DNA from 3 places in the Undibacterium sp. Xuan67W genome. Region 1 is predicted to be linked to each of the others. Evidence: predicted binding sites of a transcription regulator. Region 1 holds the regulator's gene; each other region holds the start of a gene.
What was found. Region 1 encodes sigma-54, which starts transcription at its own class of promoters, with help from an activator protein. Its sites were predicted from a motif close to TGGCANGNAANCTGCTTT; they were not measured.
Positions count from the first base shown of each region.

Region 2: prpB (methylisocitrate lyase) is a predicted target of sigma-54. The motif match lies at 6,763-6,780, and genes of this name have one in related genera.
Region 3: ACO0LE_RS17570 (pilin) is a predicted target of sigma-54. The motif match lies at 1,786-1,803, and genes of this name have one in related genera.

Region 1 is NZ_JBMPPN010000011.1:67,786-77,756, forward strand. Features, by position in the region: gene ACO0LE_RS11655 (KpsF/GutQ family sugar-phosphate isomerase) at 1-317, shown strand, start outside; gene ACO0LE_RS11660 (KdsC family phosphatase) at 317-862, shown strand; gene lptC (LPS export ABC transporter periplasmic protein LptC) at 859-1,512, shown strand; gene lptA (lipopolysaccharide transport periplasmic protein LptA) at 1,532-2,110, shown strand; gene lptB (LPS export ABC transporter ATP-binding protein) at 2,112-2,852, shown strand; gene ACO0LE_RS11680 (RNA polymerase factor sigma-54) at 2,870-4,360, shown strand; gene hpf (ribosome hibernation-promoting factor, HPF/YfiA family) at 4,494-4,838, shown strand; gene ACO0LE_RS11690 (MBL fold metallo-hydrolase) at 5,148-5,945, opposite strand; gene ggt (gamma-glutamyltransferase) at 6,106-7,911, opposite strand; gene ACO0LE_RS11700 (50S ribosomal protein L25/general stress protein Ctc) at 8,184-8,771, opposite strand; gene ACO0LE_RS11705 (ribose-phosphate pyrophosphokinase) at 8,883-9,845, opposite strand.
Region 2 is NZ_JBMPPN010000006.1:106,485-116,455, forward strand. Features, by position in the region: gene ACO0LE_RS07755 (propionate--CoA ligase) at 1-150, opposite strand, end outside; gene prpF (2-methylaconitate cis-trans isomerase PrpF) at 576-1,766, opposite strand; gene acnD (Fe/S-dependent 2-methylisocitrate dehydratase AcnD) at 1,832-4,423, opposite strand; gene prpC (bifunctional 2-methylcitrate synthase/citrate synthase) at 4,527-5,678, opposite strand; gene prpB (methylisocitrate lyase) at 5,833-6,723, opposite strand; gene prpR (propionate catabolism operon regulatory protein PrpR) at 7,052-8,698, shown strand; gene ACO0LE_RS07785 (response regulator transcription factor) at 8,753-9,133, shown strand; gene ACO0LE_RS07790 (chemotaxis protein CheC) at 9,134-9,745, shown strand; gene ACO0LE_RS07795 (PAS domain-containing protein) at 9,745-9,948, shown strand.
Region 3 is NZ_JBMPPN010000024.1:49,261-59,231, forward strand. Features, by position in the region: gene tfpZ (TfpX/TfpZ family type IV pilin accessory protein) at 432-1,166, opposite strand; gene ACO0LE_RS17570 (pilin) at 1,252-1,737, opposite strand; gene ACO0LE_RS17575 (FHA domain-containing protein) at 1,956-2,549, opposite strand; gene ACO0LE_RS17580 (Stp1/IreP family PP2C-type Ser/Thr phosphatase) at 2,589-3,395, opposite strand; gene sucD (succinate--CoA ligase subunit alpha) at 3,808-4,689, opposite strand; gene sucC (ADP-forming succinate--CoA ligase subunit beta) at 4,708-5,892, opposite strand; gene ACO0LE_RS17595 (DUF2889 domain-containing protein) at 5,934-6,524, opposite strand; gene recX (recombination regulator RecX) at 6,755-7,228, opposite strand; gene recA (recombinase RecA) at 7,370-8,404, opposite strand; partial or broken gene ACO0LE_RS17610 (IS3 family transposase) at 8,789-8,973, shown strand; gene ACO0LE_RS17615 (amidohydrolase family protein) at 9,962-9,971, opposite strand, start outside.

The DNA of each region.
Region 1 (9,971 bases):
TAACAACAGCATTGCTGGAGATTACTAAAAAAGGCATGGCGATGACGGCCGTGGTCGATCAGGATCAGCGGGTTGTCGGTGTGTTCACCGACGGTGACCTGCGTCGTTTGATGGAGACTGTGCAGGACTTTTCAAAAATCAGCATTGCTGATGTCATGCATAAAAATCCTCGCAGTATTCGTGCCGAACAACTGGCCGTCGAAGCGGTCGAAGTCATGGAAACACATAGAATTAACCAATTACTGGTTGCCGACGAGAGTGGCAAATTAGTGGGCGCTTTACATATCCATGATTTGACCCGGGCCAAGGTGATTTGATGAGTCACGCACGACATTCCACAGAAAATGCGGTTGCCAAAGCGTCGGCAGTGAAGCTGATGATTTTTGATGTTGATGGTATTTTGACCGACGGCAGCCTGCATTTTGGTCCCGACGGTGAAGTCATGAAGACCTTTAATGTCCTTGACGGGCAGGGCATCAAGTTATTGCAACAGGCCGGGATCCACACCGCGATAATCAGTGCACGACAGTCCGCCATCGTCGCGAGGCGTGCTGCTGATCTTGGGATCACGCATGTTAAGCAAGGTATGCACGACAAAAAGACGGCGTTTCTGGAGTTGATTTCTGAGTTGAATCTGTCACCGGAGCACTGTGGTTTTATTGGCGACGATGTCATCGATCTGCCCGTGTTGACTAGAGTTGGCTTTGCTGCCAGTGTGCCGAACGGGCATGACGAGGTCAGAGCAAGGGTTCACCATGTGACAAAAGCGACTGGCGGTGCTGGCGCGGCGCGTGAAATTTGCGATTTCATTTTACGTGCACAAGATAAATACGAATCAGCACTGGCGACTTATCTCACATGAAATATGCATTTTCCTTAGACCGTTTTCGTATCTGGCTGGCTGTTGCTGTGCTGGCGATGATTGCGCTTGGCAGTTTCTGGGTATTAGAGGTATTGCGGCGAAATGATGATGAGGGCAATTCGCGTTCTTCGGCCCGGAGTGAGCCTGATTATTATGTAGAGAAATTTAATTTCATTAAATTATCGAACGATGGACAGGCAAATTTCCACGTCGCAGGTGACCGGTTGACGCATCATCCTCGTTACGATAACTTTGAAATTCAACAGCCACGTATTAACAGCTTTGACGAAGACAAAACCCCGGTCACAATTCGGGCGGATAAGGCAGTTGTTGAGCAAAAAAACTCGCAAGGACAAGCATCACAGCAGACGCCGAGAGAGAGTGATGAAATTCATTTGTATGGCAACGTGAATATAGAGCGCCCCGATAGTGCAACGGCAAAATTCATGCGATTGCAAACCGAATATCTGTTGCTGCTACCGGATGTGAATACGATGAAGACGGATAAAGCCGTCGCCTTATACACAGAAAGATCAGAGACGCATGCGATTGGCATGATCGCGAACAATGCGACACAGGAAGTGCAGTTGCTCAGCAAAGTTCACATGCTCATCGATCGTCCGCATTCTAAGCGGACATCAACTAACTAATCACGATGGAGAGCAAATAATGCGCTTTCAATATAAAGAAATGAGATGCCTGAGTCATTGTGCCATGCTGGTGATCGGCATTTTTTTCATGCCACCTGCAGCATTTGCGGAAAAGGCTGATAGCTTGAAGAAGACAGCAATCAGCGCTGAACACCTGACTTCAGACGGGAAAAAAAGTACCTCAACGCTGCTTGGCGAAGTCATTCTGGTACGCGGTACGTTGCTGGTAAAAGCCGATCGTGCCGTTGTGACAGAGGCAGCTGACGGACACCAGACATCGGTTCTGTATGCCAATGCTGGCGGTCGTGTGTCGTTCCGTCAAAAGCGCGATGGTGGCCCTGATTTATGGGTTGACGGCTATGCCGATAGAGTTGAATACGACGATAGATCCGAGTTGGTGAAATTTATTTCCAAGGCGAAGATTCGCTATCTGGACGGTAAAAATGTAACCCAGGAACAGGAGGGCGAATACCTCTCCTACGATAGCATCAATGATGTCTTCGTTGCGACTAACAGCTCGTCTGGAAAACAAGTCCCTGGCGGTGGTCGTGTTACTTTGATTTTAGAACCTAAAGCCGATAAGCAAACCAAAGAATAAGATGAGCACTTTATTGATCAAAGGTTTGCAAAAGCGTTACGGTGCGCGCCAGGTAGTGCGCGATGTGTCGCTTGAAGTAAAGAGTGGTGACGTTGTCGGTCTGCTAGGACCGAACGGTGCGGGCAAAACCACATCGTTTTATATGATCGTCGGACTGGTCCCCTCTGATGCCGGTGAGATCAATGTGGATGGTGTGGATATCTCCCGCTTGCCGATCCATCAACGTGCCGTTCTCGGCTTATCATATTTGCCGCAAGAGGCATCGGTATTTCGTAAACTGACGGTCGAGGACAATATCCGTGCGGTGCTGGAGTTGCAAAAGGATGAGCAGGGCAAGTTTCTGAATTCAGCCGAAATTGAGAAACGTCTGGATACATTGCTGGCCGATTTGCAGATTGAGGGCATACGTGAGAATCAGGCGCTTTCGTTGTCTGGCGGTGAACGTCGCCGGGTAGAAATTGCCCGGGCACTGGCAACGAATCCTCGCTTTGTGTTGCTGGATGAGCCCTTTGCAGGTGTTGATCCGATTGCGGTGATTGAGATTCAGCGCATCGTACGCTTCCTGAAAGAACGCGGTATTGGTGTGCTGATTACCGATCATAATGTGCGCGAAACTCTGGGCATTTGCGATCACGCTTACATCATCAATCAAGGTGCGGTGCTGGCGAGTGGCAAGCCGGAAGATATCATCACGAATGAATCCGTACGCAGGGTTTATCTGGGAGAGCATTTCCGCATGTAGCGGGAAGCGAGATGATGATGAAACAAAGCCTGCAACTACGTACCTCACAACACCTAGCGCTTACGCCGCAATTGCAGCAATCAATTCGTCTTTTGCAGTTATCCACGCTGGAATTACATCAGGAGCTGGAAAATCTATTAACTGATAATCCCATGTTAGAGCGGGTTGATGACCCCATGGATAATGCAGTGCGATTGCTGGCCGATGGCGCAATTAGCACGACAAGCAATAATTCAGAATCTGAATTTGCAGTACAGGAAGTCGGTGCCGAGACTACCGCTCCAGTTGCTGACAGCAGTGATAACACGGAAGTTGCTTCATCTGCGGATAGCACCAGCGCCAACGAAGAAGAGTGGAGCTTTGATGATGTGCCGCTAGGCAGTAAGTCCTCAGAGGAAGAAGATGGACGTCCGCAATTAGAAGCTGCGCAAACCAGTTTGCGCGATCATTTGCTGGAACAGATGCGGCTGAATATTCGCGAACCGCGTGATCGTGCTTTAATTGAACTGATGATTGATGCGCTGGATCCCAGTGGTTATCTCATGGAGACCTTGGATGAAATTCATGCGAGTTTGCCACTTGAACTATGTGTAGAACCAGAGGAATTATCTTTCGCATTAACGATGCTGCAAAGCTTTGATCCTGCCGGGGTTGGTGCGCGCACCCCATCGGAATGTCTGGCTCTGCAAATCAAACGCTTACCTAAGATTCCCTTCGTAACGCGTCGCCTGGCGCTGAAGATTGTTGAAGAACACATCACGTTGTTTGCACAGCGAGATTTCAATAAACTGAAAAAAATTCTCAATTGTGATGATGAAGATTTGCGCGAGGCGCAGGTAGTGATTCGCCAGTGTAATCCTAAGCCAGGTGCGGATTTTGCAGCGGCTTCATCAGACTATGTCGTCCCTGATGTAATTGTCAGAAAATCAGCGAACGGCTGGCAGGTTTTGCTGAATCAGGATGTCATGCCCAAGCTCCGCGTCAATAGTATGTATGCCAACATCATGAAACAAAATCGTGGTGACGGGACGATGGGATCGCAGTTGCAGGAGGCGCGCTGGCTGATCAAAAACATGCGACAACGCTTCGATACCATCTTGCGCGTTGCACAAGCGATAGTTGAAAGACAACGTAATTTTTTCACCCATGGTGCGGTTGCGATGCGCCCTCTTGTTTTGCGCGAAATTGCTGATACACTAGGTTTACACGAGAGTACTATTTCTCGTGTAACGACTCAGAAATACATGCTTACCCCGCATGGTATGTTTGAGTTGAAATATTTCTTCGGTAGCCATGTCGCGACGGAAACGGGGGGAGAAGCATCTTCCACCGCGATACGTGCACTCATCAAGCAGTTGATAGGAGCAGAAGACCAGAAAAGCCCACTCTCTGATAGCAAAATTGCAGACATGCTGGGTGAACAAGGCATGGTCATTGCGCGACGCACTGTTGCCAAATACCGTGAAGCCCTAAAAATTCCTCCAGTAAGCCTGCGCAAATCCTTGTAATGAACACCTGTAATTTAGTCTTGTAACTAAGCCTTGAAATTACGTTTTGTATTGCTATATATAATTTAGCTCGATGCATCAGAGCAAATGCTGAAGAAATTTATAGCGAGTAACATCACCATAGGAGCGTAGTATGAATCTCACCATCAGTGGACATCACCTCGAAGTAACTCCTGCAATACGTGAACATGTACAAAACAAGCTTGAGCGCATCAGGCGACACTTCGATCAAGTCATTGATATCGCCGTCATTCTGACGGTAGACAAGCTCCGGGAAAAGGAAAAACGGCATAAAGCAGACATCAATCTGCACATCAGTGGTAAAGATATCCACGTAGAAAGCCTGGCACACGACCTCTACGCTGCGATCGACCTCCTCATCGATAAACTGGACAGACAAGTCATCAAACACAAAGACAAAATTCAAGATCATCAGCACGACGCCATCAAACATCTGCCAGACCCGGCGTCGGTGTGAGTCATCAAGTCCGGTGTTCGTAGCCGGTACAATAAAAAGGACGCGTCAAGCGTCCTTTTTCGTTGGATACACGTTGAGTACACAAAACGAACGGTGGCTTATAACCATCGACATCGAATCCACAGGCTGGATGCGGCTTCCAGAAGCTTTTTGCCCCAGAAACCCCACGGGATATGCGGATTGGGTTTTGTTAACGTCTAAAAACTCTTTAACCGATATGTCATGGAATCGCTTACTCCTACATTTTCTCAGTGTCTCTGTGGTGAGAGGTCTTAGTTTTTGCGTAAATCCTAATGATATAGAGATTGTTTATACGGCTAACTTCTGCCCGTGAAACCGATAGTGTTCCTGGGTAAATAAATCGATCCCGCATTGCAGGTTCTCTACCCAGTCCAGAAAAGCATGAATTGCTTCTCGCCCGACGAAATAACGTCCGTGCTGCGGTACCATCATCGCAATATCCATACTTCTGACCATGTTTGCCCACAAACGGCAGACTTTATTTGACACCATGTAACGTTGATGAAACCCCCGCATGGCTGGTAACTGATCTAAAAATTCCTCCTTTGTCGTGATGGGTTGACTGACATCACGTGCGTCTACCATTGATGCCCCCATATCACCTGAGAACAAGATTTTGGAGCGGCTATCGTAGAACTGAAAGTTACCTTCGGCATGCAAGAAATGTGCGGGAACAGCATGAATAGTCGTAACACCCATAGGAATAGGCATACCTTCGTCCGGGATGCCGACAATTCTGCCGTCTGAGCGGTTCAGATTGCAAAAATGCGGTACAAAACGCGACCATAGCTGCGATACATAGAGCTGGCATTCCGTACTGAACAACCACTTATCCAGAGCGCCGATGATGTCCGGATCCTGATGTGATGCAAAAAGGTATTTGAGATTTTTCTTGGGTAAATAGCGTTGCACCGCTAATACCAGGCTGTTATAGGTAATATTGCCAGACGGATCAAGCAGGGCACCTTGTCCGTCTGACACAATCAAAAATTGGTTCGCTTGTACCGCGTTATCGCCGGCATCCTTGACGAGATCATTGAATATCAGACAGATGTGATGAGCGTCTTTATATAATTCTATGGCCACTACGATCTCCAGAGGGAATAGATATTTTCCATCGGGCAATTGTAGTGGGCGAGGGCTCTCTGGAATTGCGTTAGATCAGTAAAGCGCTTGATTCATATCAAGCGCTTGCAAGTGGTGCTGCTTAATGATGGCTGGTGCCATTTGCGTGATCAATGAAGATTTAATAACCCAAGGTTTTGCCGTCTGGATTACGCGGATCGGAGTAGCCGTCGAAGCCATCGGCACCGATTTGTATGATCTGCGTCCGCCCCATGGCAGGAGAGATTTTTAGATTGTGACCTTTGAGTTCTAAGATGCGTAAGGTGTCCACGCTGATGCCCCGCTCTGCGCGCATCTGATCGGGCACCCACTGATGATGGATCCGCGGCGTAATGGTGGCTTGTGCGACGTTCATGCCATGGTCAATGACATTCAAAATAGTTTGCAGGGTCGTCGAGATAATACGGCTGCCTCCCGGACTGCCGGTTGTCATGAATGGTTTTCCATCCTTCAGGATAATCGTCGGAGACATTGAGCTGAGCGGACGTTTATAGGCAGCGACGGCATTCGCATCGCCGCCAATGAGACCGAATGCATTTGGTGTTCCGGCCTTCACTGAAAAATCATCCATTTCATTGTTTAAGGTGATGCCGGTACCTGCCGCGACGATACCGCTGCCAAAATTCAGGTTTAAGGTGTAAGTCGTGGCAACTACATTGCCGTGCTGATCGGCGGTCGCAAAATGCGTGGTCTGATCACTCTCGTATGGCGTGACATTGCCCGGCTTGATTTGTGCGGACGGCGTAGCGTGATCGGCGTTGATTTTTTTGACGAGCTCGTCGGCATACGCCGTTGAGGTCAGCGCTTTTACGGGTACTTTAAAAAAATCGGGATCGCCGAGATATTCGGATCGGTCGGCATAAGCCAGCTTCATGACTTCGGTCATCAGATGTAAATTCTGCGCGCTATTACTCGCTTGCTCCTTGATAGGGAAGTGCTCCAGCATATTGAGCATCTGTATGATGTGGATGCCGCCCGAGCTGGGTGGCGGCATCGACATGACCTGATAGCCGCGATAATTGCCTTTGACCGGTTCGCGCTCTATGACCTTATAGTTGTTGAGATCATCAATGCCAATCACGCCTTGATGTTTGGCCATTTCAGCAGCAATTTTTTTTGCAATACTGCCTTGGTAAAAAGCTTGAGGGCCGTCTTTCGCAATGAGTTTTAGTGAGTTGGCTAAATCTTTTTGAACTAACTTTTCTCCGGCGAGCAAAGGGCGTCCATTTTTGAAAAAAATCGCTTTACTCGACTCCCACGCGCCTAAGTGATCACGTTCTGCGCCCAGAATACTGGCCAGATGAGGACTGACTTCAAAGCCTTGCTCAGCTAGCCGGATTGCTGGCGCGATGACGTCGGACAGCGTCATGGTGCCGAATTTATTCAGCGCGAGACTGAGACCGGCAACGGTGCCCGGTACGCCGACCGCAAGGTGTGAATATAAGGATTTGCCTGGAATGACCTGACCTGACTGATCGAGATACATATCGCGTGTCGCACGTATCGGCGCCATTTCGCGAAAATCGAGGGCAACATCTTTGCCGGATTTGGCATCATGAATCAACATAAAACCGCCACCACCGATGTTGCCTGCATTGGGCAGTACTACAGCAAGTGCGAAACCGACCGCAACACCAGCATCAATCGCATTTCCACCACGCTTTAAAATATCGATGCCAACCTGTGTCGCCAGTCCCTGCTCACTCGCAACCATCCCATGCTGTGCATGGACAGGGCTGACGATGTCATAGCCTATGTCATATTTGATGACGGGATTGAGTGGTGTGGCGGGTGACGCTGAGGCCGCAGCCGATGGTGATATTGGTGTAACAAGACTAGCTAAGGCTATTAATGTGAGTAGTGCTTTCGGCAGGCAGGCGAGTAGCGCCGGATGAGGATTTTGATCGGACTTTATCTTGATTCGCATACATGCCTTTGTTTAGTTATCGTTTCGTGAAAAGCTCAATACATCATTCGATTTTAACTTTATCGCAAGAATCGTAAGGATACTTTATTCGATTTAATTTATATAATTTCATCGTGTCGTACGTAGTCTGGATTTTCCGTTAGACCACTATCCTTTGGTCGAAGCGCAATCGCCGCTGCCTTATGGAAATTACGAGTTTAGTATCGATTGATGTCCGTTCTACAGACGTAAAAAAACCGCCTGAAGGCGGTTTTTTTACGGAGAGCAGAAAATTACTTCGCTTCTGCTTCAGCGGATGTTGCGCCAGCTGGAACAACAGCGATAGCGACGGTTGCGTCATCACCGTGTACAACTGCGGATACACCTTTTGGCAATACCAGGCTAGAAACGTGAATAGATTGACCGGCTTCCAGTTTGGACAGGTCAACTTCAACGAATTCTGGCAAATCTGCTGGCAAGCAAGAGATATCCAGTTCAACTACAACGTGGCTGATAACAGCTGCGTTCAATTTTACGGCTGGAGATACTTCAGCATTGATGAAATGCAGAGGCACTTTAACGTGGATCTTTTTGTTAGGATCAACACGTTGGAAGTCAGCGTGCAATACCAATTGTTTGTATGCGTGGACTTGGAAGTCGCGCAACAATACTTTTTCTACTTTGCCATCAACTTCCAGATCCAGAATGGAGGAGTGGAACACTTCTTTTTTCAATGCGTGGTACAGCGCATTGTGATCCAAAGTGATAGATACAGGGGCTTCTGTGCCGCCGTAGATGATGCCAGGTGTTTGGCCAGCATTGCGCAGGCGGCGGCTCGCTCCGGTCCCCTGTTCTTTGCGTGCAAATGCGATTACTTTCATGGTGTTACTCCAAAAAATGCAAGACTCAACTTGCGGTTTTGTATCTCCGCGACCAGAGATACAGAAAAACGCACTGATGTATTTTTAAAAATACATCAGTGCGCAGAAAAATTAATCGGTGAACAGTGAAATTACTGATTCACCCTTCGTAATGCGACGGAAGGTCTCAGCTAATAAGCTATCACAGGACAACTGACGTATCTTAGTGCAGGCTTTTGCTGCGTCTGACAGTGGAATTGTATCGGTTACCACCAGTTCATCTAACGGCGAGCTGGAGATGCGTGCAATTGCTGGGCCAGACAATACCGGATGTGTGCAGTAGGCCAATACTTTTTTCGCACCACGCTCTTTCAGAACTTCGGCTGCTTTAGTCAGGGTGCCTGCAGTATCAACCATGTCATCCATGATCACGCAATTGCGGCCTTCGACTTCACCGATGATGTTCATGACTTCGGATACATTTGCTTTTGGACGGCGCTTATCAATAATCGCCAGATCACAACCCAGGCGCTTCGCCAATGCGCGGGCGCGAACTACGCCGCCGACGTCAGGCGATACAACCAGCAAATCTTCGTAATTTTTTGCAACCAGATCGCCTAGCAAAATAGGCGATGCGTAAATATTATCAACAGGAATATCAAAGAAACCCTGGATTTGATCTGCGTGCAGATCCATGATCAGGACGCGGTCAACACCCGCTTCTTCCAACATATTGGCAACCACTTTTGCCGAGATCGCAACGCGTGCAGAGCGTGGACGACGATCCTGACGTGCATAACCAAAATAAGGGATCGCAGCGGTGATGCGGCCAGCAGATGCGCGTTTCAGAGCATCGACCATCAGCATGATTTCCATCAGGTTGTCGTTGGTCGGTGCGCAAGTCGATTGCAATACAAAAACGTCTTTACCGCGGACGTTTTCATTGATCTCGACCATGACTTCTCCGTCAGAGAATTTGGATACGTCGGCTTTACCGAGTGGGATTCCTAATTGCTTGGCTACCCCTGCCGCCAAAGTAGGATTGGCGTTGCCAGTGAACACCATCATATTGTCATTTGCGCGCGCACTTGCCATGGCAGGACCTATCGGCTTAATTGAGGGTCAGACGTTTTTACTCAAACTTTGCTTAGTGTTTTAGCAAAAACGCCGCTGGTAAAATTGAAAAAAGCCGCCGCACATTTTATGCGGCGGCTTTATATT
Region 2 (9,971 bases), on a different contig from region 1:
CTTGCCACCGACAAACCATTTTGCAAAGGGTGGACGAGTGTAATCAAGGACTTGCGTATACGGCTCCGCCCAATCAATCAGTTGTGCTTCTTTATCCCAAAAGGTCTGGGAATTGTTGATCGATTTTTTATAGAAATCTGCGAAATTCATATTGTCTCCAACTGAGGATGTATACGTCAAATGTGCGTCAAAACTGGGATTATCAAATTAATGTCCAAATTGATGCCAAAAATTGAAACGACTTCATTTCTTATTGTTCACGCCCTCATCTACTAAGGCGACTAAGGCTTTATTTTTTTATTTCAAAAAATGAATGATCTCAGCAAAGAAATTCTTCAATCATCACTGCCATCTGCTACCTGCAGTGTAGGGTAAACAAAATTCAAGGCACAGCAATTACCTCACCGCATTGCACTCACATTGCGGTGTATCAAATTCTGCATCGTTCAGAACGGATTAAAAAAGCTGGCGTCTGTTATGTAGTATTGCCATTATTGGCCAAGAGCTTCCATAAGACGGTCAACAGTTCAGAAACTTGCTCTGTTTTGATAAACCGTCATACCGGCCACGTCACATCAAAATACATCACCGGGTACACGTATCCACCCCTCCATCAAGATACGCGCACTGCGGCTCATGATGGCCTTCTTCACCACCCAGTCTCCATTGATCTGAGTTGCTTCGGCACCGACGCGTAAAGTGCCTGAGGGATGGCCGAAGCGCACGGCAGTGCGGTCGCCACCACCAGCTGCGAGATTCACTAGCGTTCCGGGAATAGCCGCGGCAGTACCAATTGCCACTGCTGCGGTACCCATCATCGCATGATGTAATTTACCCATCGACATCGCACGTACTAATAAATCGATATCGGCAGCCGCGACTTGCTTGCCGCTCGATGACACATAGTCATCAGGCTTAGCGACAAAGGCGACCTTCGGTGTGTGCTGGCGACTCGCCGCTTCGTCGATATGTTTGATGAGCCCCATACGGACTGCGCCATAGGCACGTATTGTTTCAAATTTTGCCATTGCGACAGGATCGCTATTGATCGCATCTTGCAACTCGGTTCCGGTGTAACCGATAGCTTCTGCGTTCACGAAGATAGTCGGAATACCGGCATTGATCATCGTCGCTTTGAGGATGCCAACACCTGGCACATCCAGATCATCGACCAAATTCCCGGTCGGGAACATAGAGCCACCAGCACCGTCTTCATCCGCTGCCGGGTCCATAAATTCTAGCTGTACTTCTGCTGCCGGAAAGGTTACACCGTCAAGTTCAAAATCGCCGGTCTCTTGCACTTCGCCATCAGTGATAGGCACATGCGCAATGATGGTCTTGGAGATATTCGCTTGCCAGATGCGAATAACGGCAACACCATTTTGCGGAACACGACTTGCGTCCACCAATCCTGCACTAATCGCAAAGGAGCCGACCGCCGCAGACAGATTGCCACAATTGCCGCTCCAGTCAACAAAGGCTTTATCGATCGCAACCTGACCGAACAGGTAATCCACATCGTGATCCGCTTTGGTACTTTTGGAGAGGATGACTGTCTTGCTGGTACTCGATGTCGCACCGCCCATCCCGTCAATTTGCTTGCCGTAAGGATCGGGGCTACCGATGACGCGTAAGAGTAAAGCATCACGCGCTGCGCCTGGAATTTGCGCTATCGCGGGCAAATCCTGCAAACGAAAAAAGACACCCTTGCTGGTTCCCCCGCGAATGTAGGTCGCGGGGATTTTGATTTGTGGAACGTGGGTCATACTAATTCCTATTGATCTTTGCGAGATTTAATACGGAAGGGTGCGCATGGCACACCCTAAGCTTTTTAGATCGCCTTTGTTGATTCTAGAAAGTCCTGAGCAAAACGCTGCAATACACCGCCCGCTTCGTAAATCGATACTTCTTCCGCTGTATCCAGACGACAAGTCATCGGTACTTCAACACGTTCGCCATTTTTACGGTTGATCACCAAGGTCAAGGTGGCACGAGGTGTACGTTGACCAATGACATCGAAGGTTTCAGTACCATCAATTTGCAAAGTCAGGCGACTGACACCCGGTTTAAATTCCAGTGGCAATACACCCATCCCAACCAGATTAGTGCGATGAATACGTTCGAAACCTTCTGCCGCAATTGCTTCTACACCCGCCAGACGCACGCCTTTCGCCGCCCAGTCACGTGAGGAACCTTGTCCATAATCCGCCCCTGCGACGATGATCAGCGGCTGCTTGCGCTCCATGTAGGTTTCTATCGCTTCCCACATGCGGGTGACTTTGCCTTCTGGTTCAATGCGTGCCAATGAGCCGGCTTTGACTTTGCCGTCTTCCAGTACCATTTCATTCTTCAATGTCGGGTTCGCAAAGGTGGCGCGTTGTGCCGTCAAATGATCACCGCGATGCGTTGCATAGGAATTGAAATCTTCTTCCGGCAAACCCATTTTTGCGAGATAAGCGCCAGCAGCGCTGTCCAGCATAATGGCGTTCGATGGTGATAAATGATCGGTCGTAATATTGTCGCCCAATACGGCCAACGCACGCATCGCCTTCATCGTGCGCGGTGCAGCGAGCGCGCCTTCCCAATACGGCGGACGGCGGATATAGGTGGTTTGTGGACGCCAGTCATACAGCGGAGTAACCTTTTCACCATTGTCGGCCTGAATCGCAAACATGGGCTCATAGACTTTACGGAACTGCTCTGGCTTGACGCTGGATTTGACGATAGCGTCAATTTCTTCATCGCTCGGCCAGATATCTTTCAAACGAATTTCTTTACCATCCACCACAGTCAACACATCTTTTTCAATATCAAAACGCACGGTACCGGCAATCGCATATGCCACCACTAAAGGAGGTGAAGCGAGGAAGGCTTGCTTTGCATATGGATGGATACGTCCATCAAAATTACGGTTACCCGACAACACCGCAGTCGCATATAAATCACGGTCAATAATCTCTTGCTGAATGACAGGATCCAGAGCACCCGACATACCATTGCAAGAAGTACAGGCATAGGCCACAACACCAAACCCAAGTTTCTCCAAATCACCCATCAAGCCCGCTTCTTCCAGATACAAAGTTACTGCTTTAGAACCCGGTGCGAGTGAGGATTTGACCCAAGGCTTACGCGTCAACCCAAGCTTATTGGCGTTGCGCGCCAGTAAAGCAGCTGCGATTACATTACGTGGGTTACTAGTATTGGTGCAGCTAGTAATTGCAGCGATGATGACTGCGCCATCCGGCATCTGTCCTGGTACATCATCCCATTTACCTGCGATACCTTTGCTTGCCAGATCAGCAGTGGCAACACGTGCATGCGGATTGGACGGGCCAGCCATATTACGTACTACGGAAGACAGATCAAATTTCAGTACCCGCTCATACTCAGCTGTCTTCAAGCTATCTGCCCACAAGCCGGTGTGCTTGGCATACGTCTCCACCAGTTTGACTTGCTCATCTTCACGGCCAGTCAATTTCAGATAGTCGATCGTTTGTTGGTCGATAGAAAACATCGCTGCAGTCGCGCCATATTCCGGTGCCATGTTGGAAATCGTTGCACGATCACCGAGAGTTAATGCAGCAGCGCCTTCGCCATAAAATTCGAGATACGCGCCAACCACTTTTTGTTTACGCAAAAACTCCGTCATCGCCAGCACGACGTCGGTCGCAGTAATATTGGGCTGCGGACGACCAGACAGTTCTACGCCGATAATATCTGGCAAACGCATCCACGAGGCACGGCCAAGCATGACGTTTTCTGCTTCTAAACCGCCAACACCGATCGCCAGTACACCCAAGGCATCCACGTGTGGTGTGTGACTGTCAGTACCGACTAGAGTATCGGGGAAAGCCACGCCATCTTTGATCTGAATCACCGGAGACATACGCTCCAGATTGATCTGGTGCATGATGCCATTACCCGGTGGGATCACATCGACATTCTTGAACGCTTTTTTAGTCCAGTTGATGAAGTCGAAACGGTCCTCATTGCGACGATCTTCAATCGCACGATTTTTATTGAACGCATCGGGATCAAAACCGCCACACTCTACAGCTAGCGAATGATCAACGATCAACTGCACAGGCACCACAGGATTGACCTGAGCTGGATCACCACCCTGATCCGCGATCGCATCGCGCAAACCGGCGAGATCAACCAATGCAGTTTGTCCGAGAATGTCGTGACACACCACACGTGCCGGAAACCATGGAAAATCCAGATCACGCTTACGCTCAATGAATTGCTTCAATGAGTCGGTCAATGTCGCCGGATCGCAACGACGTACCAGATTCTCGGCAAGAACACGAGACGTGTATGGCAACTTATCATACGCACCTGGCGTAATCGCATCGACTGCGGCACGCGTATCGAAATAATCCAGCGTAGTGCCTGGGAGTTGTTTGCGGAATTGAGTATTCATCATTCAGTCAGTCTAAAATAATCGAATTGCAGCAGCTAAGAAAGTGGCAGGTATGTCATGCGCATCCACCAATTTCTTGTTTGCTAGCTAGCGAAAAAGCTGTTTACTTACGGTCTTTCAGCGCCACAAATTGCAAATCTTCAGGCCCGACATAATTCGCACTTGGACGAATGATCTTGTTGTCGATACGCTGTTCAATGATGTGTGCTGCCCAGCCGGAAGTGCGCGCAATGACGAACAACGGTGTGAACATGGCAGTTGGCACGCCCATCATGTGATACGACACGGCAGAGAACCAGTCCAGATTCGGGAACATTTTTTTGATATCCCACATTACTGTTTCTAAGCGTTCAGCAATATCAAACATTTTGGTAGAGCCTGCTTCAACCGACAATTGACGTGCAACTTCTTTGATCACCTTATTACGCGGATCAGACACGGTATAGACCGGATGCCCAAAACCAATCACCACTTCTTTATTTTCTACCCGCTTTTTGATGTCCGCTTCTGCTTCATCCGGATTGTCGTAACGCTTCTGAATTTCAAACGCGACTTCATTAGCACCGCCGTGTTTTGGTCCGCGCAAAGCACCAATGCCGCCTGTGATAGCAGAATGAATATCAGAACCCGTGCCAGCAATCACGCGGCAGGTAAATGTGGATGCATTGAACTCATGCTCTGCATATAAAATCAACGAGGTATGCATGGCTTTTTCCCACGAAGTGCTTGGCTTTTGGCCGTGCAACAAGTGCAGGAAATGTCCACCGATGGAATCATCGTCAGTCTCGACATCGATCCGTTTGCCGTTGTGACTAAAGTGGTACCAGTACAGCAGCATGGAGCCAAGGGACGCCATTAACTGGTCGGCAATATCGCGTGCGCCTGGCGTATTGTGATCATCTTTTTCTGGCAAGGTGCAACCTAAAACCGAGACACCCGTGCGCATGACATCCATCGGATGGGCAGACGCTGGCAGAGCTTCTAGCGCTGCTTTCATATTAGCGGGCAAACCGCGCAAGGATTTCAGCTTGTTTTTATAGGCTTTAAGTTCAGCAATATTAGGCAATTTGCCATGTACCAGCAGATGCGCGATTTCTTCAAATTCGCAGGCGTCTGCTACGTCCAGAATGTCGTAGCCGCGATAGTGCAAATCGTTACCAGTTTTGCCTACGCTGCACAGCGCAGTGTTACCGGCAGCAACACCAGACAAAGCGACGGATTTTTTTGGTTTAAAAGGAACGGCGGCTTCAGTCATGAGATTCTCCTTTGTGAGACTTGTTCGATAGAAGACATACTCTTACCCAGTATTTTTTAAAACACCAATCATTGCATGCGGAATTGATCAATTTTTTACAAAATAATGGGGAGTATGCTAATTTTTTGTAGATAATTAAATTCTGTTATGCGTTCTATTTAGATTTTTGCTGGGCAAATAAGGCATCCAGCTTTTGCTCAAAATCGTGATAATTGATGCGCTCGTACAATTCCATGCGTGTTTGCATCGTATCAACTACCGCTTTTTGCGAGCCGTCACGACGAATCGCGGTGTACACATTTTCTGCCGCTTTATTCATGGCACGGAAAGCAGACAAGGGATATAGCACCAGACCGACATCGACTGCAGCCAGCTCTTCCACGCTGTACAAAGGTGTTGCACCGAATTCGGTAATGTTCGCCAAGATAGGGACTTTGACCGCGTTTGCGAATTGCTTGTACATTGCAAGCTCTGTAATCGCCTCCGGAAAAATCATGTCAGCACCGGCCTCGACGCACATTTGCGCGCGCTCAATCGCCGCATCCAGTCCCTCGACTGCCAAGGCGTCAGTGCGCGCCATGATCACAAAGCTGTCGTCGGTACGCGCATCAACGGCAGCTTTGATGCGATCGACCATTTCTGACTTGCTGACGATTTCTTTGCCAGGACGATGACCGCAGCGTTTCGCCCCAACCTGATCTTCGATGTGCATCGCTGCGGCGCCGAATTTGATCATGGATTTGACCGTACGTGCCACGTTAAAGGCAGAAGAACCAAAACCCGTGTCCACGTCGACCAGCAAAGGCAGATCGCACACATCGGTAATCCGGCGTACATCGGTCAACACATCGTCGAGGTTAGAAATACCCAGATCTGGCAAACCCAGAGAACCGGCAGCGACGCCACCACCTGACAGATAGATCGCTTTAAAACCGGCACGTTTTGCCAGCAAGGAGTGATTCGCATTGATCGCACCAACCACTTGCAAGGGCGATTCTTCTTGCATGGCTTTACGGAACGCAGCACCTGCGGAGAGTTGACTCATTTTCTTACCTTTCAAAATAGGGTTTTGCTGCGTGAGCCCATTGCAATCAACGTGCCAGTTTTGCAAAGACAATATTGCTGTTGTGAAAATATGAGGTAGATCAAGGACTTAAGCACGTCATCTGGATGATGCAAAGGGAAAACAGTTCGCTATTGACTGACTTTTGTTTCATAATGACGTTTAATTTGAAACATTTTTTTGAAACAATGAAACGCCTAATATAGAAATTTGAAACATTCTCAATCTCGCTTTGCCAAAGAGGTTCGCTTTAACCAACGCAAGCATCTTTAGCCTACCTCCCAACAAAACACTTCACCTCAGACCAATCATGCGACCTCAAGCACCGATCCCTCGCGACGCGAATGACAAACCGATCATCTGGACGGTATCCATCTCGCGACTCTTCGATTTATTTCGCGACATCATGGTCGAATATGACGCCAGTGCGACGATTGAACCCATCCATATGGGCTTTGAGGAAGCAGCACAACATCTGCGAGAACGTCTGCAAACCGAGCGTTGCGATGCGGTGATTGCTGCTGGATCCAATGGCGCGTATCTCAAAAACCGTTTGCCCGTCCCTGTCGTGATCGCAAAGGCAAGCGGCTTCGATGTCATGCAGGCGCTCGCCAGAGCGCGCCGAGTTTCTCCAGACATTGGACTGATCACATACCAGGAGACGATGCCGGAACTGGTCGACTTTAAAAATACCTTTGGCTTCAAGCTCGAGCAACGGACTTACGTCACGGAAGAAGATGCCCGCGCTCAGATCAGTGAACTGAAGGCTAAGGGAATTAAAGCGATCGTTGGCGCTGGCTTGATTACCGATCTGGCAGAAGAAGCGGGTTTGACGGGCATTTTCATGTATTCCGCAGAATCGATACGCCAGTCATTTGAGGATGCGTTGGAAATCGCCCGCTTGACGCGCCTGGAATCCGCTCGGGGGCGCCATCATCCTGCCGCTGAATCGCTAAAGGCTCGGCACGGACTGGCTGATTTACGGGGTGAATCCCCTGCCATGCAAGGTATGCGACAATCAATCATGCTGTTCGCCCGTTCCCCGGCGACAGTACTGATACAAGGTGAAACCGGTACCGGCAAAGAACTGGCAGCACAAGCTATGCATAAAGAAAGTCCGCGTGCGCGTCACCCTTTTGTCGCCGTTAACTGCGGCGCGATTGCCGAATCTTTGCTGGAATCGGAATTATTTGGTTATGAGGACGGCGCTTTCACCGGATCCCGGCGCGGCGGTCATGCCGGCTTATTCGAGGCAGCGCATCGCGGCACCTTATTTCTGGATGAAATCGGTGAAATGCCTTTAAGCCTGCAAACCCGGCTGTTACGCGTTCTGGAAGAAAGAGAAGTCGTTAGGGTCGGCGGAGTCCGCCCTATTCCTGTTGATGTCAGGATTATCAGTGCAACGCACTGCGACCTCGATGCACGTATCGGTGAGAATCGCTTCCGGTCAGACTTGTTTTATCGGCTGGCTGTACTACGCTTACAACTACCGCCTTTACGTGAACGCAAAGAGGATCTGTTGCCATTAGCAGAATGGTGTGTCAAACATGCGTTGGCGTCTTTAGGAAGCCGTCCCCATGCCAATCTGCATGCAGAAGTTCTCGCTTGCGGAACATTACTTGAGCAGTATGATTGGCCCGGCAATATTAGAGAACTACGCAATATGATGGAACGTCTCGCGTTGTTCCTAGCAGCTGAGCCACTTCAGGCATTAACACCAAGCTTGTTTTTCAGTATAGCCCCGGAATTAAAGAACAAGATGTCGACGACTACCGATCTTATTATAGCGACAGCTCCATTGAAGACAGAAACAAAACAGATGACAGCAACCAATAATGTTTCCATAGAGCAAATTATGAAAAGATTTAATAATAATCGTGACGATGTTGCCCAGCATTTAGGTATTAGCAGAACTACGTTGTGGCGTAGGTTAAAGAATGCAAACATCCTGTTTTAATATTTTCTTTCAGGTAAAATAAATTTACCTTCAAATAACCAGAATAAGAACGCAATGAGCCAAGCACACCCCACAAAAAAACTCATGATCGTCGATGACAGCAAAGTATCACGCATGGTGATTCGGGCACATATCAAAGCCCAGCATGAAGATTGGGAAATCATCGAAGCCATCAGTGGAGACGACGCTATCCTGCTAGCGGACAAAGAAAATCCTGATTTTTGCACGATGGACATCAACATGCCAGGCATGCTCGGAACAGATGCCGCCGAACTTATTCTCACGAAACATCCAGCGATACGCATAGTTATTTTTTCCGCCAATATTCAAGAAACATTCAAAAATCGCGCAAGCAATCTAGGCGCTACGTTTGTGGCGAAACCAGTGACTGAAAAATCAATTGCACAAGCCTTGACCCATTTCTTAGGAAGCTAAGTGGATACTCTCACCGAACTACATCTCGATGCTCTTAGCGAAGTGTTTAACATCGGTGCAGGACGAGCTGCGGCGAGTCTCAGTGAAATCGTGGGTGATGAAGTCAAGCTATCCGTACCCAAGGTTGAGGTGAAGAAAAGCTCTGAGATGGATGCATCGGCATTAGCATTTGAAGGTAATCGCTTTGGCGCGGTAAGCCAGCAATTTACCGGCCCCTTTGATGCTGAGGCCGTTCTGCTTTTTACCGAAGATCATGCGCTCGAAATCGTACGTGACATGATGAGTTCACAAATGAGTATCGAAGAACTCGCGGAATTCGAACAAGAGGCGATGTGTGAGTTAGGTAATATCATTCTGAATGCCTGCTTGTCAGCCGTTGCTGACATGCTGGACATCTCGTTTAACAGCTCTTTCCCCAATTATACGATTGCATCTGCAGATGATCTGTTCCGGCGCATTGGTCAGACGGCGGATCACCCTTATGTTTTGGTTTTACATATTGATCTGGCGATTGAAAAGAGACACTCTGAAGGCCATCTCATTTTCTTACTGAGCTCAGCTTCGCTAAAAAACCTCGTCAATCAAATCGATCGTTTTTTGGGTAACATTTGATGAAGCATCCTGAGAAAGTCAGCGCAGACAAGGCTGTACAGATTTTTAATGCGGTCAATATGGGATTAGTTCTGATTGACGCAAACGAACACATCCTGATGTGGAACGACTGGATGGTCAAACATAGTATGATTGAGACTGGAGTTGCACTTCAAAAAAAATTTCAGACGTCTTCCCAGACAAACCAAGCGCGGCTTTCTTAACTTCTTTGCGCAACACTATCAAT
Region 3 (9,971 bases), on a different contig from region 1:
ATTGTATATATTGCGCTAATAATGTCTTGTCCAAGCCACGGATTCAAGCCAAGTGCTGCAGTCAGTAAGAGGGAACTGGCGCAAATACCAAACAGCCATACGGCACGCTTTGAATCGTCTGTGACTTTATGCATTATTGAATCATTCTTTAAATGTGTCGACTTTTTTAGGACATGCCAGCTGTTTTGGCAGCTCCAGCGAACTGAGCGGGAAGGATATATTAGTATTGACTCAAAAACAAAACCATTTTCATCCAGAACTTACGCCCACCAGTTATGTTGTCGCTCCCGGGCGCACTCAAACAGTAAATTTTTACGCTACACCTTGCCGGAAAAATTTTGCTAAATCTCATCGTGAAGCAAAACAAAGCCAACCTTAGACGAAGAGAAGATATTAGCAATGCCCATGGAGCGGCATTTAACGATTCGCCTTCAGGGATTAAAATTTGCAATTCCGATCACTGCTGCCGACTTGGCGTCAACAATGATTGCCAGCATAGAAGTGCTGATTCTGACAGGCTGGTACATAGCTGTTGTATCGCTGTAACCGCGCTCTTTAAGCCATGCGTCTATTTCAGCACCTTTGGTAGGATTCTGTTGTTTGAGTTTTTCAATGGACGATGCATTCTTCAAAATCTCAGCCGTCATTGACTCATAGGGTATGTGCAGATGAGGCATGTGACCACGCCCCCCACCAACCGAAGCCATAGAATCAACCATTGAAATATCGTGTTTGTCCGTTGGCGCCTTGGTACCAACTAACCGGGGGCCCCACCATGGCAATGGCATCTTGGCTTTAGCCAGGTTGCCATCCGTCAGTTCACTTGCCTGAATAACTTGAAATTTATTACCAAGCGCTGCCAGATAGACCGGGCGCCCTTCTAGAAGCGTACCAACGCCATATGTCATCGCACCGATCTGTAACATGGCGATGATGACAAGATCAAACATCATACCTTTTTTACCAGTTTTAAAAACAACCAACGTAAGCAATGGCCCAACAATCACATCAATACCTACAACCAACAAAAAAATTTCATGGCCACCAATAGTCATCAACATTGGCGCTGGGTACCACACAAACCAACATAAGGCTAGCAGCAAAAAGCCAACGATAAAACTGATCAAAAAATGTAGGCCGCTAGCGCGAAATCTAGACACGTTCATGATTAATCAATAAATCAATTTTCAAAAAAAGATGCCTCAATAAAAACAACCCGCCGCAGCGGGTTGTTTTTATACTTAAAAAGTATTAGCAACCACCTTGGCCAGTTTTCAATCCACGAATCGGATCGCAAAGAGTGCCTGTGTTGTAGAAAATGATATTTGCATCAGTAGAATTAATCACGCCTGCAGTCGAGCCGCCTGGGGTCAAGATTGCGCCCAAAGCAGTACCACCTGTTGAAGTAGCGCCAGTAGAAGCAACAGTGATTACGCCAGTACCAGAAATTGTTGGAGCTGCATTAACAATGAACTTGGATGTTGCAACAACTGGAATACCATTAGTACCTGCAGTAGTGCAGTTAGTCCAAGCACCATTTGATTGGTAGCATTCAGACATCGATGTTTTCAAAGAATCCAACTCCGCCATTGCGCCAGCAGCTTTAGTACGCGATGTATAGTTAGAGTACTGTGGCAAAGCGACCGCTGCCAAGATACCGATAATCGCAACAACGATCATCAATTCGATCAATGTAAAACCTTGCTTTGCTTTTTTAAGAATTTGTACGGATTTCATTATTTTTCCCCTTGGAATGTTCAAAAAAATTTATACCACGCAACAACCTATGCAATGACCGTGCCAACACCCTTTACTTACGTCCTTAAGGAGAAATTCCTTTAAATACGTACAAAAAAATATCTCCGCATAAGAGATTTGACATTTTTTGTCACTGTGACCTACAAAAATTTGTCAAATGCGACGTCGTCTGCATAAATAATTGGTACGGTTTTTCACTAACCGATAGTAAATTGCATTTTTGTTCCAGCCAAATCAATCACATCACCCGCATTCAAGCTATGCATGCGACCATCAATAAATTGATCATTTAATTTAGATTGTGTGGCACCATCCACTTGAGAAATAAAAAATAATTCATTTTGCCTGGTAATTGCCACTACTTGCACGGCAGGGCTACCTATCGTTGTTACAGATTTAGTTAACCTCAATTCTTTCCCTGAATTTGCGCCATTTAAGACTTTGATGCTAGCAATAGTATGATTGACAATTCCCTGAGCACCTCTGGTGCCAGTCTGCTGCTCTGGGTCAAGTTCGTATCTTAATTTATACTTACCAATATCAATTACATCGTCATTTTGTAACAAGTGTTTTTTGATAGGCTGCCCGTTAACCATGGTGCCGTTGGTGCTGCCCAGATCGAGTACGAATGATCCTGTTGATGTGGTGTCGATTACCGCGTGCTGACCGCTGACAGTTAAATGATCAATAGGAATGTCGTTCGTAGGGCGTCGTCCGATTGTTAGTCGGGGTTTGAGGATACTGATTTCTTTTTGAACCAGACCATTGAAAGTGACGACGATTTTCGCCATAGTGCTCTCTTTTAAAAAAACTTGACCACGGTGATTGATCTATTTTGACAAGATATAATTTTTTAGCGATTGCGATCCCAGCTTAGAAATCCTCATCAAAATCACTGAAATATTGTCGCGACCGCCCTGGTCGTTTGCGCTATCAATTAGGACTTGGCAGCATAGTTTCAAATTATCGGTATGCTGCCTTATCAGATGGAGAATTTGATCATGATTGAGCATATCGGTCAATCCATCAGAGCATAGAAGGTAAATGTCGCCCACCTCCATTGGATGCTCGTGAATTTCTACTTCCACATCGTTTTGTGCGCCGACAGCTCTAGTAATGAGATTTTTGATTGGTGAATACTGCGCATTCTCTTCACTGATTAATCCGGCATCAATTTGCGCTTGCAATACGGAATGATCATGAGTGATCTGTCGTAACTTGTCAGATCTATATTGATAGACCCGGGAATCACCGACATGTGCAACCAATAATTTGTCGTAATGGCAAAATGCAACAACAACCGTGGTTCCCATGCCGATGAGCTCGGCGCTCTCCTGTGCTGCACCCCAGACCTGATTATTTGCTAGATCAATAGCATCTTTAATCCATCGCATAGCGATCGATGTTTTATGTCCAAACAGAGAGGAAAATGTCGAAGATTTTTTACGAAGTAGCTGTTGCCGAATACTGTCAACAGTCATTTTACTGGCGACTTCACCGGCATTGTAGCCCCCCATGCCATCAGCCAGTATTGCGAAATCCGCTTCTGCACATATTTCTATAGCATCTTCATTGTGCGCACGTACCAGTCCGGTATCTGAGAGACCTGCAAACTCTAATACGCGTTGAAATGACATGGATATAAAAGTAGTTAAGTTCAGGCTATGCGTTAAAGGTCATTGGCATTTATGAAAACTGAAAATGCAGTCAGTAAGCCCGTGTGACTAAGCTTAACACCAACCAGAGGAATTGTTGCGTAAAGATAAGTAATTTCCAACATTACCGATATCATCAATTGCTATCGGAGCTTAATCGCAGTCTATTTTTTGATGTTTTTATAAAAACTATCGTGACAAAGCTGCATCAGCCTTCCATGACCACATCGTTAAAAATTCAAGGATCAGATGCAACTTTACCAATCCGTTTATAGAGTATTGCTATCAACTACTAGTTCCATCAATCAGGACTTACCTACTTATAAATATTTATCGATCATGTTGTCATAAAAAAAGGGGAGCAACGCTCCCCTTTTTTCAGACTGTAAAAAAATTACAGCATGGCTTTCAGCAAACGCGCCATTTCTGACGGATTTTTAGTGGCCTTGATGCCGCACTCTTCCATGATGTCGAGCTTGGCTTGTGCCGTATCGGCACCACCAGAGATCAGCGCGCCAGCATGGCCCATGCGCTTGCCCGGAGGCGCAGTCACACCGGCGATGAAGCCAACAACAGGTTTCTTCATGTTGTCACGTACCCAGTAAGAAGCATTCGCTTCATCAGGGCCACCGATTTCACCGATCATGATGACAGCATCAGTATCTGGATCATCATTGAACATCTTCATGATGTCGATGTGTTTCAGACCATTGATAGGATCACCACCAATACCAACCGCAGAAGATTGACCGAGACCCAGTGCTGTCAATTGACCTACTGCTTCATAAGTCAGTGTACCGGAACGGGAAACCACGCCGATACGACCTTTACGATGGATATGACCTGGCATGATGCCGATCTTGATTTCGTCTGGTGTAATCAGACCTGGGCAGTTAGGGCCGAGCAATTTTGTTTTGCTGCCTGACTTTGCCATGCGGTCTTTCAACATCATCATGTCACGGACAGGGATGCCTTCGGTAATACAAATTGCCAGATCCAGGTCCGCTTCAACCGCTTCCCAGATGGCAGCTGCTGCGCCTGCTGGTGGAACATAGATCACGGAAACTGTCGCGCCAGTAGCCGCTTTAGCTTCAGATACGTTAGCAAAAATTGGAATGCCTTCGAAATCTTCGCCAGCTTTTTTCGGGTTCACGCCAGCGACGAAACAGTTTTTACCGTTTGCATAATCGCGGCACATGCGGGTATGGAACTGGCCAGTTTTGCCAGTGATGCCTTGGGTGATGACTTTAGTGTCTTTATTAATCAGGATGGACATAGTGATTCCTTGCGGTAATTAAGCGTGAGCTGCAGCAGCGGCAACAACCTTCTGTGCTGCTTCTTCCATCGTGTCAGCCGCGATGATAGGCAGGCCAGAGTCAGCCAGCATCTTCTTGCCGATGTCTTCGTTGGTACCTTTCATACGCACAACCAGTGGTACTTGCAGGGAAACTGCCTTGGACGCAGTGATCACGCCTTCAGCGATCACGTCACAACGCATGATGCCGCCGAAAATGTTGACCAAGATAGCTTTCAGACCTGGGTTTTTCAACATAATCTTGAAGGCTTCAGTCACTTTTTCTGCTGTCGCGCCACCACCTACGTCGAGGAAGTTGGCTGGTTCGCCGCCGAACAGTTTGATGGTATCCATCGTTGCCATCGCCAGACCAGCACCATTTACCAGACAGCCGATATTGCCGTCGAGGGAGATGTAAGCCAGGTCAAATTTGGACGCTTCGATTTCAGCTGGATCTTCTTCATCCAGATCGCGGTAAGCGACGATTTCTGGCTGACGGAACAATGCATTCGCGTCGAAGTTAAATTTCGCATCAAGTGCGATCACTTTGCCGGAGCCAGTCAGGATCAAAGGATTGATCTCGGCCAAGGAGCAGTCGGTTTCCATGAAAGCTTTGTACAAACCTTGCAACTGCACGCGTGCGTCAGCGATAGAGCCTTCAGGCACACCGATTTTACGGGAAATGTCGTCAGCTTCAGCATCTTGCAGACCGTTGGTCGGGTCGATTGCCAGGTTGTGGATCAGTTCTGGATGTTTTTCTGCCACTTCTTCAATATCCATACCGCCTTCGCTGGAGGCCATCAAAACGACGCGCTGGCTGATACGGTCAGTGACCATACTGACATACAGTTCTTTTTTGATGTCCGCACCTTCTTCGATCAACAGGCGACGAACCTTTTGACCTTCAGGGCTAGTCTGGTGCGTGACCAGTTGCATGCCAAGAATCGCATCTGCGTATTCGCGTACTTGCTCCAGAGATTTAGCAACTTTAACGCCGCCACCTTTACCGCGACCACCTGCGTGGATTTGCGCTTTTACGACCCAAACCGGGCCACCCAAAGTTTCAGCCGCTTTTACTGCTTCATCAACGGTTAAACATGGGATACCGCGCGGTACAGTTACTCCAAATTTGCGGAGAATTTCTTTACCCTGATACTCATGGATTTTCATACGACTTCCCTTCAGACACTGAGGTATTAGTTAATAAGTAAAACAACAAAAACGAACTAGCTGGATGATTTTGCGTCGGACGGCAAACTAAAAGCTGTCGACCAACGCGGGTAATACTGCGCAACCGCTGGCCCATCCAGGCGCAGCGCATGGCAACGATTAAGTTGAAACGGTTGTTGTGTTTGCTCTGACGCGCTGGCGCCATCTCTGGTATCAATCACATCGCCAGCAAATGCCTGCACCGCTGCAGTCGGCAGAATTTGTGCCAGCTCTGTAATATGAGTACATCCGTGAATGCCGGACAATCGCTCTTTGACGCCCTGGCGAAATTGTCGAAACAAATTGAGTCCGATCAATTTCTTGTAATCAGGACCAATTGTGTTGCAAAAGCCGGGATAAGGAACAGCATCTGAAACAGCCACGGCATCAACAATCGTTAAATTCGTATCGATAGTGATGCGCAGACTAAGATCGTGCAGAGCAGTTCCAACAGGCCGAATGCCTGAAGCAAGTTTGATGTCACGAGTTTTGGTATCGGTGATGTGGGCGTCGATATCCCACAATCCGTCGTCACGAGCGAACGCGTCGATCTGGATTGAGCGCGTATGCTTCAGCGCACGTCCGATAGTTGTTGATGGTAAGGGCATAATGCCTGCTGGCGGCTATTTCAGAATAAAGAGCCACAATTGCGTGTCGTTACCGCAGCTTCTACGATAACAGCCGCTCCTGCGGCCCTGCAAAAAACCACAGAAGTGTAGCACAAGTGCTCAAGCAATCTTCATTTAGCGAGGTATTTACTCTCCAAATTCAAGAATTATTTGTATCATCAAGCTACATATATGTGGCTAATTTGATCATGTTTTCGACATGTTTTTACTTAGCTTAGTTCTTCGCCATCCCAGTCATCCTCTCTGGGCGCTCTCATCGCAAATTGAATTGCCTTTTGTGAAAATCCGCGTTGTTGCAAAAACCGGGCTTGCTTCGCCCTCTCTATATGATCCGCAGCTTTACACGGAAATTTTCTGTGCAATACTTCTATCGCCCGACCGGACTCCGTAAGGCTTATCTCAGCTTTGATACGAGATATTTCCTGACTGTCCATCTGATGACTTTGTAATTCAGCCAAAATACGCTGATTACCAAAGCGAGTAATCCGCCGGTTCACCAGAGAATCAGAGAAGCGTTCAGCAGACAAATACTTAGCCGCCTCCAACACATCCAATAAAGCTGACACATCATCCCCATCTTGGGCATAACGCTGCAGCTTACGGGCCAGCTCGATACGGCTATGTTCACGCATAGATAAGTACCGGAGAGCGCGTGCTTTTAAGCTGATTTGTGGTCTAGGCATAAAGTCATAAGCTCAATAAAAAACGCCGGCACATTCTTTAAGAGTGGATCCGGCGTTCAATGGAGATATCACAAAGTGTGGATGAAATTAGCCGCGCATGACGAACAACACCGGCGAACCCAACTAAATACTGCGTCTCACTTACTCGGCGACAGGTGGCAATAAAGGCACATTCAAATGCGCGCGAACTTTATTTTCAATTTCGCGTGACAATTCTGGGCGCTCTTTCAAATAAGTCCGGGCATTGTCTTTACCCTGACCAATGCGCTCGCCGTTATAGCTGTACCAGGCACCCGCCTTCTCAATGATCTTGGCTTCTGCGGCCAAATCCAGGATCTCGCCTTCACGTGAGGTTCCTTCGCCATACATGATGTCGAAATGCGCCTCCCTGAATGGTGGCGCCACCTTGTTTTTCACTACTTTCACTTTTGTTTCGTTACCGATGACTTCATCGCCCGACTTGATTGAGCCGGTACGACGAATATCAAGGCGAACCGACGCATAAAATTTCAGTGCGTTACCACCAGTAGTTGTCTCCGGACTACCAAACATCACACCGATCTTCATACGGATCTGGTTAATAAAAATAACCAAGGTATTGGTGCGCTTAATGCTACCAGTCAATTTACGCAGAGCCTGCGACATCAGACGTGCCTGCAAACCAGGAAGCGAGTCACCCATATCGCCTTCAATCTCAGCGCGTGGCGTCAATGCCGCGACGGAGTCGATAACGACAAGATCGACGCTGCCGGAACGAACCAGGGCATCCGTAATTTCCAGAGCCTGCTCGCCTGTATCAGGCTGAGAAATCAACAGTTCTGACAAATTCACACCCAGCTTTTGTGCATAACCCACGTCAAGCGCATGTTCTGCATCGATGAACGCACAAGTACCGCCTAACTTTTGCATCTCTGCAATCGCTTGCAGCGTCAGGGTTGTTTTGCCTGAGGATTCAGGTCCGTAGATTTCAACAACGCGACCACGTGGCAGACCACCGACACCGAGAGCAACGTCCAGACCCAAAGACCCTGTCGATACAACCTGAACCTCTTCTACGACCTCACCATCGGCCATCCGCATAACGGAGCCTTTACCAAATTGCTTTTCAATCTGCGCCAGAGCGGCAGCCAATGCTTTGCTTTTGTCAGAGCTGGAATCGGATTTTTTGTCGTCCATGATTTCTTTCGGAAATAGTGCGCTTGGTTATTGTTACGCTTAATTGTCGGTTACCTAATTTTACTAACAGAGAACAGTCAAATTCTCGTTTTTATTTAATCTGACTATACTGTATAAAAAATCAGTGATTTATGCAAGCATGTTTTTTAAATTCTTCAAACCAACATAGTAACCATGATCCGCGCGAGTTGCGTCCATATTGTCGAAATTCACTTAACTCTGAATTTTATTCATCTAACTCTGAACCCTTGGGAGGCTTAGATGGAGTCCACCCCGTAACTGAATAATTTGATTAACTCTTTAATCTTTTTCACCGAATGTCCCCCTCTTGGGTTGGCTCATCACAGCAGCACACTCTGCTTCGGTTGCCATAGAGCCATCAATTTGAATCGACAAAAGGTATTCGTCTCGGAGAAGGTTGCTCAGCGCCTGATGAAGCAAGACGGCCCCTATGTTGCCAGACCTAAACGACGTAGATATCGATCCTATGTCGGCGAAATAACTCCAGCCCGGGAAACATCATCAATCGTGATTTCCATGCTGTAGCACCAAACGAGAAGTGGCTCACATGAGTATTTGCATCAAATCAGCCATTGATTTTCAACTCAAAGATGCCGTACTTTTTCATCCAAAAGTGCCACCCATTTACATAACAAATAGGCCATCGATTGGCAAAGAAATGATTTATTTTGACCGGATAGTGCCTAGCAGTTAAAAGTGGATTACCGCCATTGATGTCTTGCTGCGACTGTTCGAACTTTGCCTAAACGCGACGGTCGACAAAAATCCGATCTGCGGCTGCTTTCAGGGTGGCGCTGAAATAGCCCTTTTTTCTTCATGTCTGACTGCGTTCGGCATAGCTGCCACTGAGGTACAAGTGATAACGACAAGAAAAATTTAACAATTGACTGGCAGCTGCTTAAAAATGACTGCTCGCTCTGTGCCCATAGCCGTCATTGGATTTTTGAACAGCAGACAGTCAGTTCGCTGGATAGCAAGCCAAGAAGTTGTTTGTATTAACGCCAAATTGAGATGCGCCGCAAGATGCGGCCAATTCGCAAAAAAACAATTTCACGGCTTCAACCTCGAATGCCATGTTAAATGTCGTTTACTTGTGGACATCCTCATTGACCTCGACAATGCCTTTCTCATTAATGGTTATTAGCTGAGTCTCCTCTAGAAGCCGTGGAATCGCTCGCGAACGAGTAACCATGAATTGAGAGTACAACGATTATGAGCAGAAGACGCAGAATCATGGTGGCTAACGTTCGAGCTAAGCTGGCGACAACGGCATGGCGCGCTGGACAGAAAGCGCAAAATGGGCCGCAGGCCCAGCGCTTGATGGCCAGCGTGACATGCCGTTGGCGCTCCGCTTGAGCGAGGGGTTAGGCGTCATTGCGGGTAAACCCCACCCGCGAATCGGGCGAATGAAACACTGGATGCGAGGCGCCAAGTGAAGGTGCGCCGCCGCCTCTTCAAAAAAATGTCTTTGTTTTTCAACTACTTAGCGTGTGTTTCTTGAGAGGCGCCATCTCGTTGGTTTGGTAGCCTGCGCGATCAATGGGTA